3 regions of the Rhizobium sp. BK289 genome follow, and region 2 is predicted to be linked to each of the others. Evidence: riboswitches for the same ligand, from Rfam matches in the RefSeq annotation. Region 2 holds a riboswitch; each other region holds the start of a gene.
What was found. Region 2 has a riboswitch for thiamine pyrophosphate ahead of thiM (hydroxyethylthiazole kinase). Riboswitches for the same ligand answer to the same signal wherever they lie in the genome.
Positions count from the first base shown of each region.

Region 1: linked by a shared signal. The riboswitch ahead of thiC (phosphomethylpyrimidine synthase ThiC) and the one ahead of thiM (hydroxyethylthiazole kinase) in region 2 are both predicted to bind thiamine pyrophosphate.
Region 3: linked by a shared signal. The riboswitch ahead of thiB (thiamine ABC transporter substrate binding subunit) and the one ahead of thiM (hydroxyethylthiazole kinase) in region 2 are both predicted to bind thiamine pyrophosphate.

Region 1 covers NZ_JACHZO010000012.1:14,749-18,981, forward strand. Annotated here, with positions in the region: gene FHT84_RS21930 (porin) at 1-178, opposite strand, end outside; TPP riboswitch at 1,024-1,156, shown strand; gene thiC (phosphomethylpyrimidine synthase ThiC) at 1,249-3,075, shown strand; gene thiO (glycine oxidase ThiO) at 3,077-4,057, shown strand; gene thiS (sulfur carrier protein ThiS) at 4,048-4,233, shown strand, end outside.
Region 2 covers NZ_JACHZO010000001.1:631,839-636,071, forward strand. Annotated here, with positions in the region: gene thiD (bifunctional hydroxymethylpyrimidine kinase/phosphomethylpyrimidine kinase) at 1-285, opposite strand, end outside; gene thiE (thiamine phosphate synthase) at 282-917, opposite strand; gene thiM (hydroxyethylthiazole kinase) at 914-1,717, opposite strand; TPP riboswitch at 1,768-1,864, opposite strand; gene FHT84_RS02920 (DUF1127 domain-containing protein) at 2,100-2,246, shown strand; gene yghU (glutathione-dependent disulfide-bond oxidoreductase) at 2,830-3,705, shown strand; gene FHT84_RS02930 (hypothetical protein) at 3,918-4,233, shown strand, end outside.
Region 3 covers NZ_JACHZO010000003.1:380,307-384,539, forward strand. Annotated here, with positions in the region: gene FHT84_RS07995 (MDR family MFS transporter) at 1-730, shown strand, start outside; TPP riboswitch at 801-917, shown strand; gene thiB (thiamine ABC transporter substrate binding subunit) at 1,004-1,996, shown strand; gene thiP (thiamine/thiamine pyrophosphate ABC transporter permease ThiP) at 2,007-3,644, shown strand; gene FHT84_RS08010 (ATP-binding cassette domain-containing protein) at 3,637-4,233, shown strand, end outside.

The DNA.
Region 1 (4,233 bases), on a different contig from region 2:
CGATCTTGAGGCAGGTTTCAGTGCCCGGAATGAAGAAGTAACCAGCACCGTAAGCGTCGCAGATGCGGACGTATTCCAGCGGCTCCGGCTCTGCAGCAACGATAGCGTCAGCTGCTTGGGCACCGGAAACTGCTGCGAGCGCAGCAGCGGAGCCGAGAAGAAGGCTCTTGATATTCATATTAAACTCCTGGTTGTAATATGCATTTCTAATTTGCCACGAGTGCTGAGCTGGAAACCACCTTGAAGATCGACCCGGTCGAAAACGCGACCGCGCAGCCCGGCAAGTACGCACGTAATGTTGGCTTGAGTCCCCTCGAACCTCCATGATTGTCCCCGCGGCAAAGGTCTTGAAATGCCCCTACCGATCCGGCCGATCGCTCGACCGTAAGACAATTTCTGTCCTGCTTCTGACTTACAAACAGCCCGTATGTTTGTCAATTATGTGAAACCGTGGCGAGCGCCGGTCCAGCGTTAGTCTTGCCGGCTGTTGCTTAAATGCAACTGGGGACGGCAGGGCGAGGTTCGTTTCACCCGAGGAACGCGGGAAGACCGCCAAAGGCGCGAATGCACGACAAGGCTGAGAAACAAAACTCAACAAATCGCCACACACAGAAACGTCGAATCTTCCCAGATTCCAGCTATTCGGGCCATAGGAAGGGAAGAATCGCGCATGAATGAGAATCGGCTGATCTTCATAGCGCCCCCCCGTTCGGCGGCCTCGTCACCAGGGATTATATGCAATCCATCTTTTCCCTGATGCAGACCGGCGCGTAGGCCGGCGTGCAACTGACGCTCGCCCTTCTCGGCAATGACGCGCTGATTACCCGCAACGCAGTACGCTGGTGTCGTCCCCTACCGCTTTATCGGCAACACGGCGCCTCATTATTGAGGGAGCGCCATGCCGCGCCTCACGTGTAAACACGCTTAAATTGTGGATTCTCCAATGCGCCAAGCGCTGGCTCGCGGAAAAATGCAGTCATCATTGCAGGGTTGACAGAAGCCAAAGCAAGAGCATAGCCTTCCAGCATTCACCAGGGGGGTCCCGGCAAGGGGCTGAGATACTGCTGAACAATACGGCTTTGCCGATTGTGGGCGCAGTGACCCGTTGAACCTGATCCAGTTCATACTGGCGTAGGGACGGTGCGAGCGCTCGAAGACTTCGGATTCCCGCGTGGATTCCATGTCGGCGTCTTATCATCATTCCGGCTGATTGACTGGGTCTCCAACCGCAACTTGGAGCCTCAAACCATGACCATTGCCGCAAAGAACCTCATCCCGACGGTCACGACCGGTCCGCTGCCGGCCTCTCGAAAGATCTACGTCCCCGGGGATATCCATACCGACATCCGCGTACCGATGCGTGAGATCAGCGTCCATCCGACATCGGGTGAGCCGCCTGTTATCGTCTACGATTCCTCCGGCCCCTATACCATCGAGGGTGCCGATATCAGCATCGAACAGGGCCTGTCGCAGCTCCGCCGCAGCTGGGTGCTCGCACGCGGCGATGTCGAGGCCTATGAAGGCCGGCATGTGCGTCCCGAAGACAATGGCTTCGTCACCGGCGAACGGCTGACACCGGAATTTCCGGCCAAGCGCCAGCCGCTGCGCGCCAAGGATGGCAAGGCCGTCACCCAGCTTGCCTATGCGCGCGCCGGCATCATCACGCCCGAGATGGAATTCATCGCCATCCGCGAGAATCTCGGCCGCAAGGCGAAAGCCGAGACCCTGATTCGTGACGGCGAGAGCTTCGGCGCCCATATTCCGGATCATGTGACACCCGAATTCGTCCGCCAGGAAGTCGCGGCCGGCCGGGCCATCATCCCGGCCAACATCAATCACCCGGAAAGCGAACCGATGATCATCGGCCGGAACTTCCTGGTGAAGATCAACGCCAATATCGGCAATTCCGCCGTCACCTCCTCCATGGCGGAAGAAGTCGAGAAGATGGTCTGGGCCGCCCGCTGGGGTACCGATACCGTCATGGACCTTTCGACAGGCCGCAACATCCACAATATCCGCGAGTGGATCATCCGCAATTCGCCGCTGCCGATCGGCACCGTCCCGCTCTATCAGGCGCTGGAAAAGGTCGGCGGCATTGCCGAAGAGCTCACCTGGGAGATCTATCGCGACACGCTGATCGAGCAGGCCGAACAGGGCGTCGACTATTTCACCATCCATGCCGGCGTGCGGCTGCATTACATCCCGCTGACAGTCAATCGCGTTACCGGCATCGTTTCACGCGGCGGCTCGATCATGGCCAAGTGGTGTCTCCATCATCACCGCGAGAGCTTCCTTTACGAGCATTTCGAGGAAATCTGCGATATCTGCCGGGCCTATGACGTCTCCTTCTCGCTCGGCGACGGCCTGCGCCCCGGCTCGATCGCCGATGCCAATGATGCCGCGCAGTTTGCCGAGCTCGAAACGCTCGGCGAACTGACGAAGATCGCCTGGGCAAAAGACTGCCAGGTGATGATCGAAGGCCCCGGCCATGTTCCGATGCACAAGATCAAGGAGAACATGGACAAGCAGCTCGCCGTCTGCGGCGAGGCGCCCTTCTACACGCTCGGACCGCTGACGACGGATATCGCGCCGGGCTACGATCACATCACCTCGGGCATCGGCGCTGCCATGATCGGATGGTTCGGGACGGCGATGCTCTGCTATGTCACGCCGAAGGAGCATCTCGGCCTGCCCGACCGCAACGACGTCAAGACAGGCGTCATCACCTATAAGATCGCCGCCCATGCGGCCGACCTCGCCAAGGGACACCCAGCAGCGCAAGTCCGCGACGACGCATTGTCGCGCGCCCGCTTCGAATTCCGCTGGGAGGACCAGTTCAACCTCTCGCTCGATCCGGATACCGCCCGCAGCTTCCATGACGAGACCCTGCCGAAGGAAGCTCACAAGGTTGCGCATTTCTGCTCGATGTGCGGGCCGAAATTCTGCTCCATGCGGATTTCACACGACATCCGCGCCGAGGCGCAGAAGGAAGGACTGGAAGCGATGGCGGCGAAATATCGCGAGGGCGGCGATCTCTATATGCCGGTGGAAACCTCCACCCAGCCGGCCGAGTGACATGCGCATCCTCGTCAAGGGGGCCGGCGTTGCCGGCCTCACCGTCGCCCACGAACTGCATGCCCGCGGTGCCGAGGTGACGGTTGCCGACCCCCATGCGAATTTCCGCCGAGCAGCCTCATGGCTTGCCGGCGGAATGCTGGCGCCATGGTGCGAACGGGAAAGTGCCGATGAGCCCGTGCTGGAGCGCGGACGCGATTCCGCCGATCGTTGGGACGCGATTCTGCCCGGCAAGGTCGTCCGCAACGGGACGCTCGTCGTCGCGCCGAACCGAGATCAAAACGAGCTGAAGCGATTCGCCAGCCGCACGACAGGCTATCGCTGGATCGATGAGCGCGAAATTGCCGCCCTCGAACCCTTCCTTGCCGGTCGCTTCAGGCATGGCCTGTTCTTCCCCCAGGAAGCACATCTCGATCCTCGCGACGTCTTGCAGTCGTTGAAGGGCACTCTTTCGGCGAAGGGTGTGACCTTTGTCGATCGCATCGCGAATGATGCCGGATTTTCCGGCGTCATGGACTGCACGGGCGCTGCAAATGTCGGCGAGAGCAGGGAATTGCGGGGTGTGCGCGGCGAAATGCTCTATCTACAGACGCAGGAGGTCGCCCTTGCGCGGCCCGTCCGGCTGCTGCATCCGCGATTTCCCGTTTATATCGTGCCGCGCGGCGAAGGTCTGTTCATGATCGGCGCGACGATGATCGAGACGGATTTCGAGGGACCGATCACCGCCCGCTCGCTGATGGAACTTTTGAACGCCGCCTATGCGCTGCATCCCGCCTTTGCCGACGCCGCCATCGTCGAAACGGGGGCCGGCATTCGTCCCGCCTTTCCAGACAATCTTCCGCGCGTGACGCGGGAGGGCAAGACCATTCTTATCAACGGCCTTTATCGCCACGGCTTCCTTCTCGCGCCGGCGATGGCGGCAGAGGCCGCGGATCTCCTCTTTTCCGGACACAACAACGACAGGAGCCGCCAATGCGCCTGATCATCAATGGCGAAACACAGATCGTCGAGGCAGCCACGCTTTCGCAGCTTCTCGCCGCGCTCGAATACGAAGGCGAGTGGCTGGCAACCGCCGTCAATGGCGAACTCATCCATCGCGAAGAACGCGACGACCACGCCTTGGCCGACAATGACAGGATCGAGATCCTGACGCCAATG
Region 2 (4,233 bases):
TCGCGCCAGAATGTCCGCGACCGCATCCGCAATCGCGGCGTTGGCAATCATCCCGATCTTGATCGCATCGACCCGGATATCGGCGAAGATCGCATTGATCTGATCCGCCACGAAAGAGGGTGGCACCGGATGGACACCGACGACGCCTTGCGTGTTCTGCGCCGTCAGTGCGGTTAGGGCCGCCATTCCATAAACGCCGCGGGCGGAGAAGGCCTTCAGGTCGGCCTGGATACCGGCGCCGCCGGAGGGATCGGAGCCGGCGATGGACAGGACATTGCGGATCATTGGCGAGCCTCCTTGATGGCGTTCGCGATGAGGGCCGTCGCCTTTCGCGGGTCCGCTTGGCCACAGATGGCGGAGACGACCGCAAGGCCGTCCGCGCCTACCGAGAAAACCTCTCGCGTATGCTCCACTTTGAGGCCGCCGATCGCAACCGATGGAACGGGGCAGAGCCCGACGATGCGGGCAAGACCGTCGAAGCCGATCGGTTGCTTGTGATCGGGCTTGGTCGGTGTGGCAAAGACCGGACCGATGCCGGCATAGTCGACGATACCAGGGTCTATGAGGGTCGCGAGGACCTCGGTTTCCACCGAGAGGCCGAGGATCATGTCCGGCCCGATCCGGCGGCGTGCTTTGGCGGCGTTCATATCCTCCTGTCCGATGTGGAGACCGTCGGCGCCGATGGCGATGGCGGCTTCCACATTGTCGTTGACGATCAGCCGGGCATTGGTTCCCTGCAGGATCTTTTTGAGAGCGCGGCCTGTCTCGATCACGGCTGCGGTCGGAGCATGCTTGTCGCGCAGCTGTACGATCGTGGCACCGCCGGCAACGGCCGCACGGGTCGTTTCGATCATGCCGAGGTCACCACACAGCACGGGATCGAGGACGAGGTAGAGTGAGAGATCGAAGTCTTTCATGCTGCCGATATCCTTGCGTCGCGATCCAGCAGTTCCGGCGTAAGCGCTGCGAGGGCGTCGAGGAAGCGCCAGGAGAAAGAGCCGGGACCATCGGCTGCCGCTCCTGCCTGCGCACCGGCGACGGCGAAGACGGTGAGTGCTGCCGCGGTCGCATCGAATGGCTCATCCGGCGTTGCTGCGGCAAAGGCGCCGACGAGGCAAGTCAGCGAGCAGCCGAGGGCCGTCACCTGCGGCATGAATGGCGAACCGCCGGCGATCCGCTTCGCCTTCCGCCCATCCGTCACGAAATCCGTGACGCCGGTAACGGCGACCACGCAATCGTGCTTTACCGCGAGCTGCCGGGCGGACTCTTCCGCCTGCTCGACGGCGTCGCGGCTATCGACGCCCTGACCGCGGCTGGTGCCGCCGGCAAGGGCGATGATCTCGGATGCATTGCCGCGAATGATCCTCGGCTGCAGCTCCAGCAGTTGGGCTACCGCCTTGCGACGAAACTCTGTCGCATAATGGGCGACGGGATCGAGAACCCAGGGCTTGCCGGCATTGTTGGCCGATTGCGCTGCCTTCAGCATGCCCGCAAGCCAGCCCGACGAGAGCGTGCCGATATTGATCGTCAGCGCGCCGGAGATCGCGGCAAACTCGCCCGCTTCCTCTTCGGCATGCACCATCGCCGGCGACGCACCGGCGGCGAGCATCACATTGGCCGTAATATTCATGGCGACAAAATTGGTAATGCATTGCACCAGCGGTGGGTTTGCCCGCACGGCAGCGAGCAGGTTGCCGGCTGTGATTTGGTCTTGCATATCGCCCCTTTCAGGCGGGCGAGACGCGAAGGGACGACGTGCTGAGCGTTGCAAGGTCCCGAGCGACTCCCTCCGCCAGCATGATCTGGTTCAGGTTCGAAGGGTTCTTCTCAGCCCGCCGGAAAGCGGACGCCCCTGTCTCTCATCCTCCTTCTTTTCGCAGACAAAGACGCCGATGTCATCAGCAAATCACAAAGGCCTCCGCGATGGTCGCGAATTGGAAGCGCCTTATTTCCGGGCGAGACATGCAGCTAGCGCATGGGTGCAGTGATCTCTTAGCTCTGCAAAAGATTGAGGGGTTCGACTATATATTTCTCATCGAAGCGACGGGAGCGCCAAGCACGGCCGCTCAGCTTCGAAAGCCCAAGGAAAGGGGATCATCATGAACGTAGCACGCTCTTTCAATAACTGGCGCAAGTATCGTCAGACGGTCGCCGAACTGGGCCGTATGTCCACGCGCGAACTGCATGATCTGGGTATCGATCGCGGTGATATCCGCAATGTGGCCCGCGCAGCGATCGCTCGCTAACGGCCTCGACGGCTCCTTATAAAGCTGCATTATGCCAGCGCCTGTTCTTCCCGAGCAGGCGCTTTTGTTTTGCCGGGGGAGGGGACGGTCCAGGCTCTTTTCCCGGGCCGCATGCAGATCTGCAAAGCCAGCCGCTTTTCGCATAGCGCATAACTGCCCTGCAAAGAAATGCCTATCCTATGAGCAAGAATCGGCTATTATGCTTTTCATCGAAGCGATGCATCTCCTCCCGCATCCCTTCGTTTTTGCAGACGTCCTTCTCCTCCTCCCAGGGACGACTGCGGGAACAGCGGCATTCCTCCTCCCGTCCGCTGTTCGGTTCTTGTAGAAAGCCTGCCGCTCCTCCTCCCGCGGCAGGCTTTTTCGTTTCAGGCCGCATTCAACCGATTTCCGCTTCATCGTCACCGGCCCCATCGCGCGTCGGACGCGGTCATTGCCGTTGCGCCACCTCCGATCGCTGCTTGTTTTGAAAACCGAAGACCACCTCTCGCAAAAATGAACAGTCGCCACTATGTGCGACACCTGTAGCGCGCTACATCGAAGACCAACCCCCAACGTGATTCCCCGAAACAGGAGGATGCCCATGACCGGTTCTGCCGAATACACGCCGCCGAAGATCTGGACCTGGAACAAGGCCAATGGCGGCCAGTTCGCTAATATCAATCGCCCGATCGCGGGACCGACCCACGAAAAGGAACTGCCTGTTGGACGTCATCCTCTCCAGCTCTATTCGCTTGGTACGCCGAATGGCGTGAAGGTCACCATCCTGCTCGAAGAGCTGCTGGCACTCGGTCATAGCGGCGCGGAATATGATGCCTGGCTGATCAAGATCGGCGAGGGCGACCAGTTCGGCAGCGGTTTCGTCGACGTCAACCCGAATTCCAAGATTCCGGCCTTGCTCGACCGCAGTGGCCCGAAGCCTGTCCGCGTTTTCGAATCCGGCTCGATCCTGGTGTATCTCGCCGAGAAATTCGGCGCCTTCCTGCCGAGCGAGCAGCCGGCTCGCGCCGAATGCCTCTCCTGGCTATTCTGGCAGATGGGTAGCGCGCCCTATCTCGGCGGCGGCTTCGGTCACTTTTACGCCTATGCCCCGACAAAGATCGAATATGCGATCGATCGCTTCGCCATGGAAGTGAAGCGCCAGCTCGACGTGCTCGACCGTCGTCTTGCCGAAAGCGAATATATCGCCGGCAGCGACTATACGATCGCCGATATCGCCATCTGGCCGTGGTACGGCGGTTTGGTCAAAGGCTGGCAGTATGGCGCGGCCGAGTTCCTGCAGGTGCAGGATTACAAGAATGTTCAGCGCTGGGCCGAACAGGTCTACTCGCGTCCTACCGTCAAGCGCGGCCGCATGGTCAATCGCATGTCTGGCGATCCGTCCGAGCAGCTGCGTGAGCGCCACGATGCCAGTGACTTCGAGACCAAGACGCAGGATAAGATCGAAGCCGCAAGCTGACAGGCAGTTTTGCGCGTTATTTCTTCGAACCCGCGGTCTCCGGATCGCGGGTTTTTTATTGGCTTTGCCAGCGATCTTCGTCACGCGGCCACGTCAGCCTCGCTCCATCTTGTCGGGTCTAATGTCCTGCTGCCGAGGCTTTATCGCCCGGCAGAAAACGCAAGGCGCTCCTGCAATGCGTTTTACCGATGACGCAAAAGGAATGCTTCTCCATGCAGCAAGTTGCTGATGATAATGCCCTGGACAACAATGTCATCGCAGGCGCGTCGTCGCAGCAATCGAGCGAGAAAAGAGAGGCGCTTTTAAAGTGCCTGGTTTCTGGCGGTGACGAGCGACTGGATTGCGATATCGTCACCGGCCTCAATATGTATGGTTACGGCCCGGCACCTCGTCCGAGCGACCTTGCTTTCGGCTCTTCCACCGCATCGACCATCTCCGCCGCTGCCTTTGCCGAAGTCGAAAGCTACTACGCCGATCTGGTCCGCGAAATGGAAAACGGATCGGCCGCAACCATCTATGAGCGTGAAA
Region 3 (4,233 bases), on a different contig from region 2:
TCCAACATTCGGCCTCCTGCTGATCATCTCGATCACCAGCGGCGCCGTGGCCATCGGCATGGTGAATTATTTCGCGCTCTTCCTGCAGACGACGACTGGCCTTTCGCCCTCGATGGCCGGCCTGCTGTTCATTCTCCTGACCGGCGGCATCGTCTGCGGCTCGCTCTCGGCCGGCCGGCTGATTGCGGCCAAAGGGCGTTACAAACCCTTTGCCATCGCGAGCGCTGCCTGCAGCGCCATCGCATTTGGCTTGCTCGCCGTCCTGCCTGCCGGCACGCCCGTCGTCTTCATCGGTGGCCTGATGCTGCTGCACGGCATCGGTATCGGCCTCGCGCAGCAGGTTCCCGTCATCGGCGTGCAGAATGCGGCCGGTGCCCGGGACGTCGGCGCGGCGACCGGTGCGGTCACGCTCTCGCGCATGGGCGGCGCCTCGATCGCCATCTCCGTCTACGGCGCCATCATCGCCGCCAAGCTCGGCAATGTCGGCGTCTCCATATCGGGCGTATCCGATATCGAACAGTTGACGCCGAAGATGATGGCCGCATTGCCCGAGGCGACCCGCGAGGCCGTCGCTAACGCCTATGCGAGCGCTTTCAGCCCGCTGTTCATGACGGCTGCCGGCATCTGCCTCATCGGACTGCTGACCGCGCTGACGCTGAAGAACGTGCAGCTGCCCGGTGCAACGAAGAAATTCGAAAGCCCAACGGCCGCCGCTCACGCCGCCGAGTAAGATCACCCACCTGCAATCGACAGGGGAATCATTTCCCTTGTCATCCCTTCGTCACAAGGCTAAATCTGCCGACGCTCTAACGGGGTGCCTCATATCCTCTAGGATATCTGGCTGAGAGGCTTTCACTGGCCAACCCGCGGAACCTGATCCGGCTAACACCGGCGGAGGGATTAGACGCGTGACGAAATCATAGCGCCCTTTTCCCCTTCAAGACGAAACCAAAGTGGAGGCGCTGTCGTGCAAAACCGATCCCTATTGTCATTCTTCGCCGGCCTGGCCCTTTCCGCCGGCGCTACGTTTTTTGCTGCCCAGACGGCCGAGGCAGCCGACAAGACCTTGACCATCTACACCTATGAGAGCTTCACCGCCGATTGGGGTCCGGGCGCCAAGGTCAAGGCCGCCTTCGAGAAGACCTGCGGCTGCACGGTCAACTACGTCGCCGTCACCGATGGCGTGGCACTTCTCTCCCGCCTGAAGCTGGAAGGTACGGGCACCAAGGCCGATGTCGTTCTCGGCCTGGACACCAATCTCATAGATGAAGCGAAGGATACCGGCCTCTTCGATGCAAGCGGTGTCGACACCTCGGCCCTCAAGGTTCCGGGGGGTTTCAAGGACGACGTCTTTGTGCCCTATGACTACGGCCATTTCGCCGTGATCTACGACAGCCAGACGGTCAAGAACCCGCCGAAGAGCATGAAGGATCTTGTCGAGGGCGACCCCTCGCAAAAGATCGTCATCGAAGACCCGCGCACCTCGACGCCGGGTCTTGGCCTGCTGCTCTGGGTCAAGTCGATCTACGGCGACAAGGCAGCCGATGCCTGGACGAAGCTCAAGGGACGCATCCTGACCGTCACCCCCGGCTGGTCGGAAGCCTACGACCTATTCACCAAGGGCGAAGCGCCGATGGTGCTCTCCTACACGACGTCGCCGGCCTACCACATGATCGAAGACAAGACCGACCGCTATCAGGCGGCCGCCTTCTCGGAAGGACACTATATCCAGATCGAGGTCGCCGGCCTCATCAAGTCCTCGCCGAACAAGGAGCTTGCCCGCGATTTCCTGAAGTTCATGATCTCCGCCGGTTTCCAGGACATCATCCCGACAAGCAATTGGATGATGCCGGCCTCCGCCACTTCGGAGCCGCTGCCGGATGCCTTCAGCAAGCTCGTCGTGCCGTCGAAGACCTTCCTGATGAGCCCCGAGGTCGTCGACAAGAACCGCAAGGCCTGGATCGACGAATGGCTGGCCGCCACCAGCGGCAACTGATGCCTTGACGATACTTACGGCACCAGAGCGAAGACGCGCCATTTCCAGCGGGGCATTCGGCCTCGCCGGCGTCGTGCTCTTCGTCGGGATCGCTGTCTTCGTCCTCTTAGCCGCCGGTATCGAATCCGGCGACACCAATCCCCTGACAGATCCCTACTTGCTGCGTGTCCTGCGCTTCACGCTGCTGCAGGCGGTGCTCTCGACCCTGTTATCGGTCGTGCTCGCCATACCCGTCGCGCGCGCACTGGCGCGTCAGCCCCGCTTTCCGGGTCGGCTATGGCTGATCCGGATGATGGCCGTGCCGATGGGCCTGCCGGTGCTGATAGGCGCGCTCGGCCTGCTCGGCATCTGGGGCCGGCAGGGGCTTATCAATCAGACGCTTACGGCGCTTGGCCTGTCGCAGCCCGTCAGCATCTATGGCCTGGCCGGCATCCTGCTGGCGCATGTCTTCTTCAATATGCCCCTCGCCTGCCGGCTGATGCTGGCCGGGCTGGAGCGGGTGCCGGCGGAATACTGGCTTGTGGCAGGCGGGCTCGGCATGCGGCCCGCCTCGGTCTTTCGCTTCATCGAATGGCCCATCCTGCTCGGTCTCATACCCGGCATCGCCGGCCTGATCTTCATGCTCTGCGCCACCAGCTTCACGCTGGTCCTGATCCTTGGCGGCGGCCCGGCCGCAACGACGCTGGAAGTGGCGATCTATCAGGCGCTCCGCTTCGATTTCGATCCCGGCCGCGCCGTGATGCTGTCGTTGCTGCAGATCGCCGTCACACTCCTCGTTCTCGGCGCCATGACGCTGTTTCGCGCGCCCGACGATCATGGGCTGACCAGCGGTCGCGCGCTTCATCGTATCGATGGCCAAAAGACGGCTGCACGATGGATTGACGCTTTCCTGCTGTCGGCCGCTACTCTCTTTCTCGGCCTGCCGCTCGCTTCGGTTGTGGTAACTGGCCTGAAGGCAAACCTTCCGAAGCTCGCCGTCCAGCCGATCTTTCTGCAAGCAGCCGTCACCAGCGTGGCGATTGCGCTCGCCGCCGGCCTTCTGGCGGTCTTGATATCCTTTGCAATCATCCGCGCCCGATCGGTGATCTCGGCGGATCGCCGCAAGACCGCCAGCCTGCGCAGCCTGGCGGTCGCCTTGAGCGCGAGCTCATCCCTTATCCTACTCGTCCCGCCGATCGTGCTGGCAACTGGCTGGTTCCTGGCGCTGAGACCATTGGGTGATCCCAGCCGCGTTGCCGCCATCCTCATCATTGTCATCAATGCGCTGATGGCGCTGCCCTTCGTCATCCGCGTCATCGAACCGGCCTATGCGGTCCATGTCAGCCGCACCGAACGGCTGGCGGCGAGCCTCGGCCTTCACGGCATTGCCCGCCTCCGCCTCATCGATTGGCCGGGCCTGCGCAAGCCGTTCTTCACCGCCCTCTCGTTCGCCATGGCGCTGTCGCTCGGCGATCTCGGCGCGGTGGCGCTCTTCGGCTCGGATAGCCTGATGACCCTGCCCTGGCTGGTCTATAGCAAGCTCGGCAGCTATCGCACGAACGATGCCGATGGATATGCCTTGATCCTCGGCCTGGTCTGCCTTCTTTTGACCATCGCCGGCACGGCCGGCCAGAGCATGAGCGATCACGAAAGCAACAGAAATGACTGACGGCCACGACATGAAGAAACAAGGCATTGCCATGGCCGGCGTCGAGCTGCGCCTCGGCACGCATGATTTCCGCTTCGATTGCACGTTGCCGCAGGGCAAGATCATCGCCATCGCCGGGCCGTCGGGATCCGGCAAATCCACCTTTCTCAATCTATTGGCCGGCTTCGAGCAGCCCGATCGCGGCCGCATCCTGCTTGCCGGGCAGGACGTGACCGGCCTGCATCCCGCCGACCGGCCGGTGTCGCTGGTCTTTCAGGACAACAACCTCTTTGCCCATCTCGATCTCTTCACCAATGTCGGCCTTGGCATCAGCCCTTCATTGAAGCTTTCGGTACAGGATCGGCAAAGGGTCTCGGAGGCGCTGGCGCGCGTTGGGCTTCCTGGCTTCGAGAAGCGCAAGCCGGGGACACTTTCCGGCGGCGAACGACAGCGTGCCGCCTTCGCAAGGGCGCTGGTGCGTGACAAGCCGATCCTACTGCTGGACGAACCCTTCGCCGCCCTTGATCCAGGCCTACGCTCCGGCATGGTCGAACTTTTGAAAACCCTGCATCGCGAGAGCGGCAATACGGTGCTGATCGTTTCGCATGAT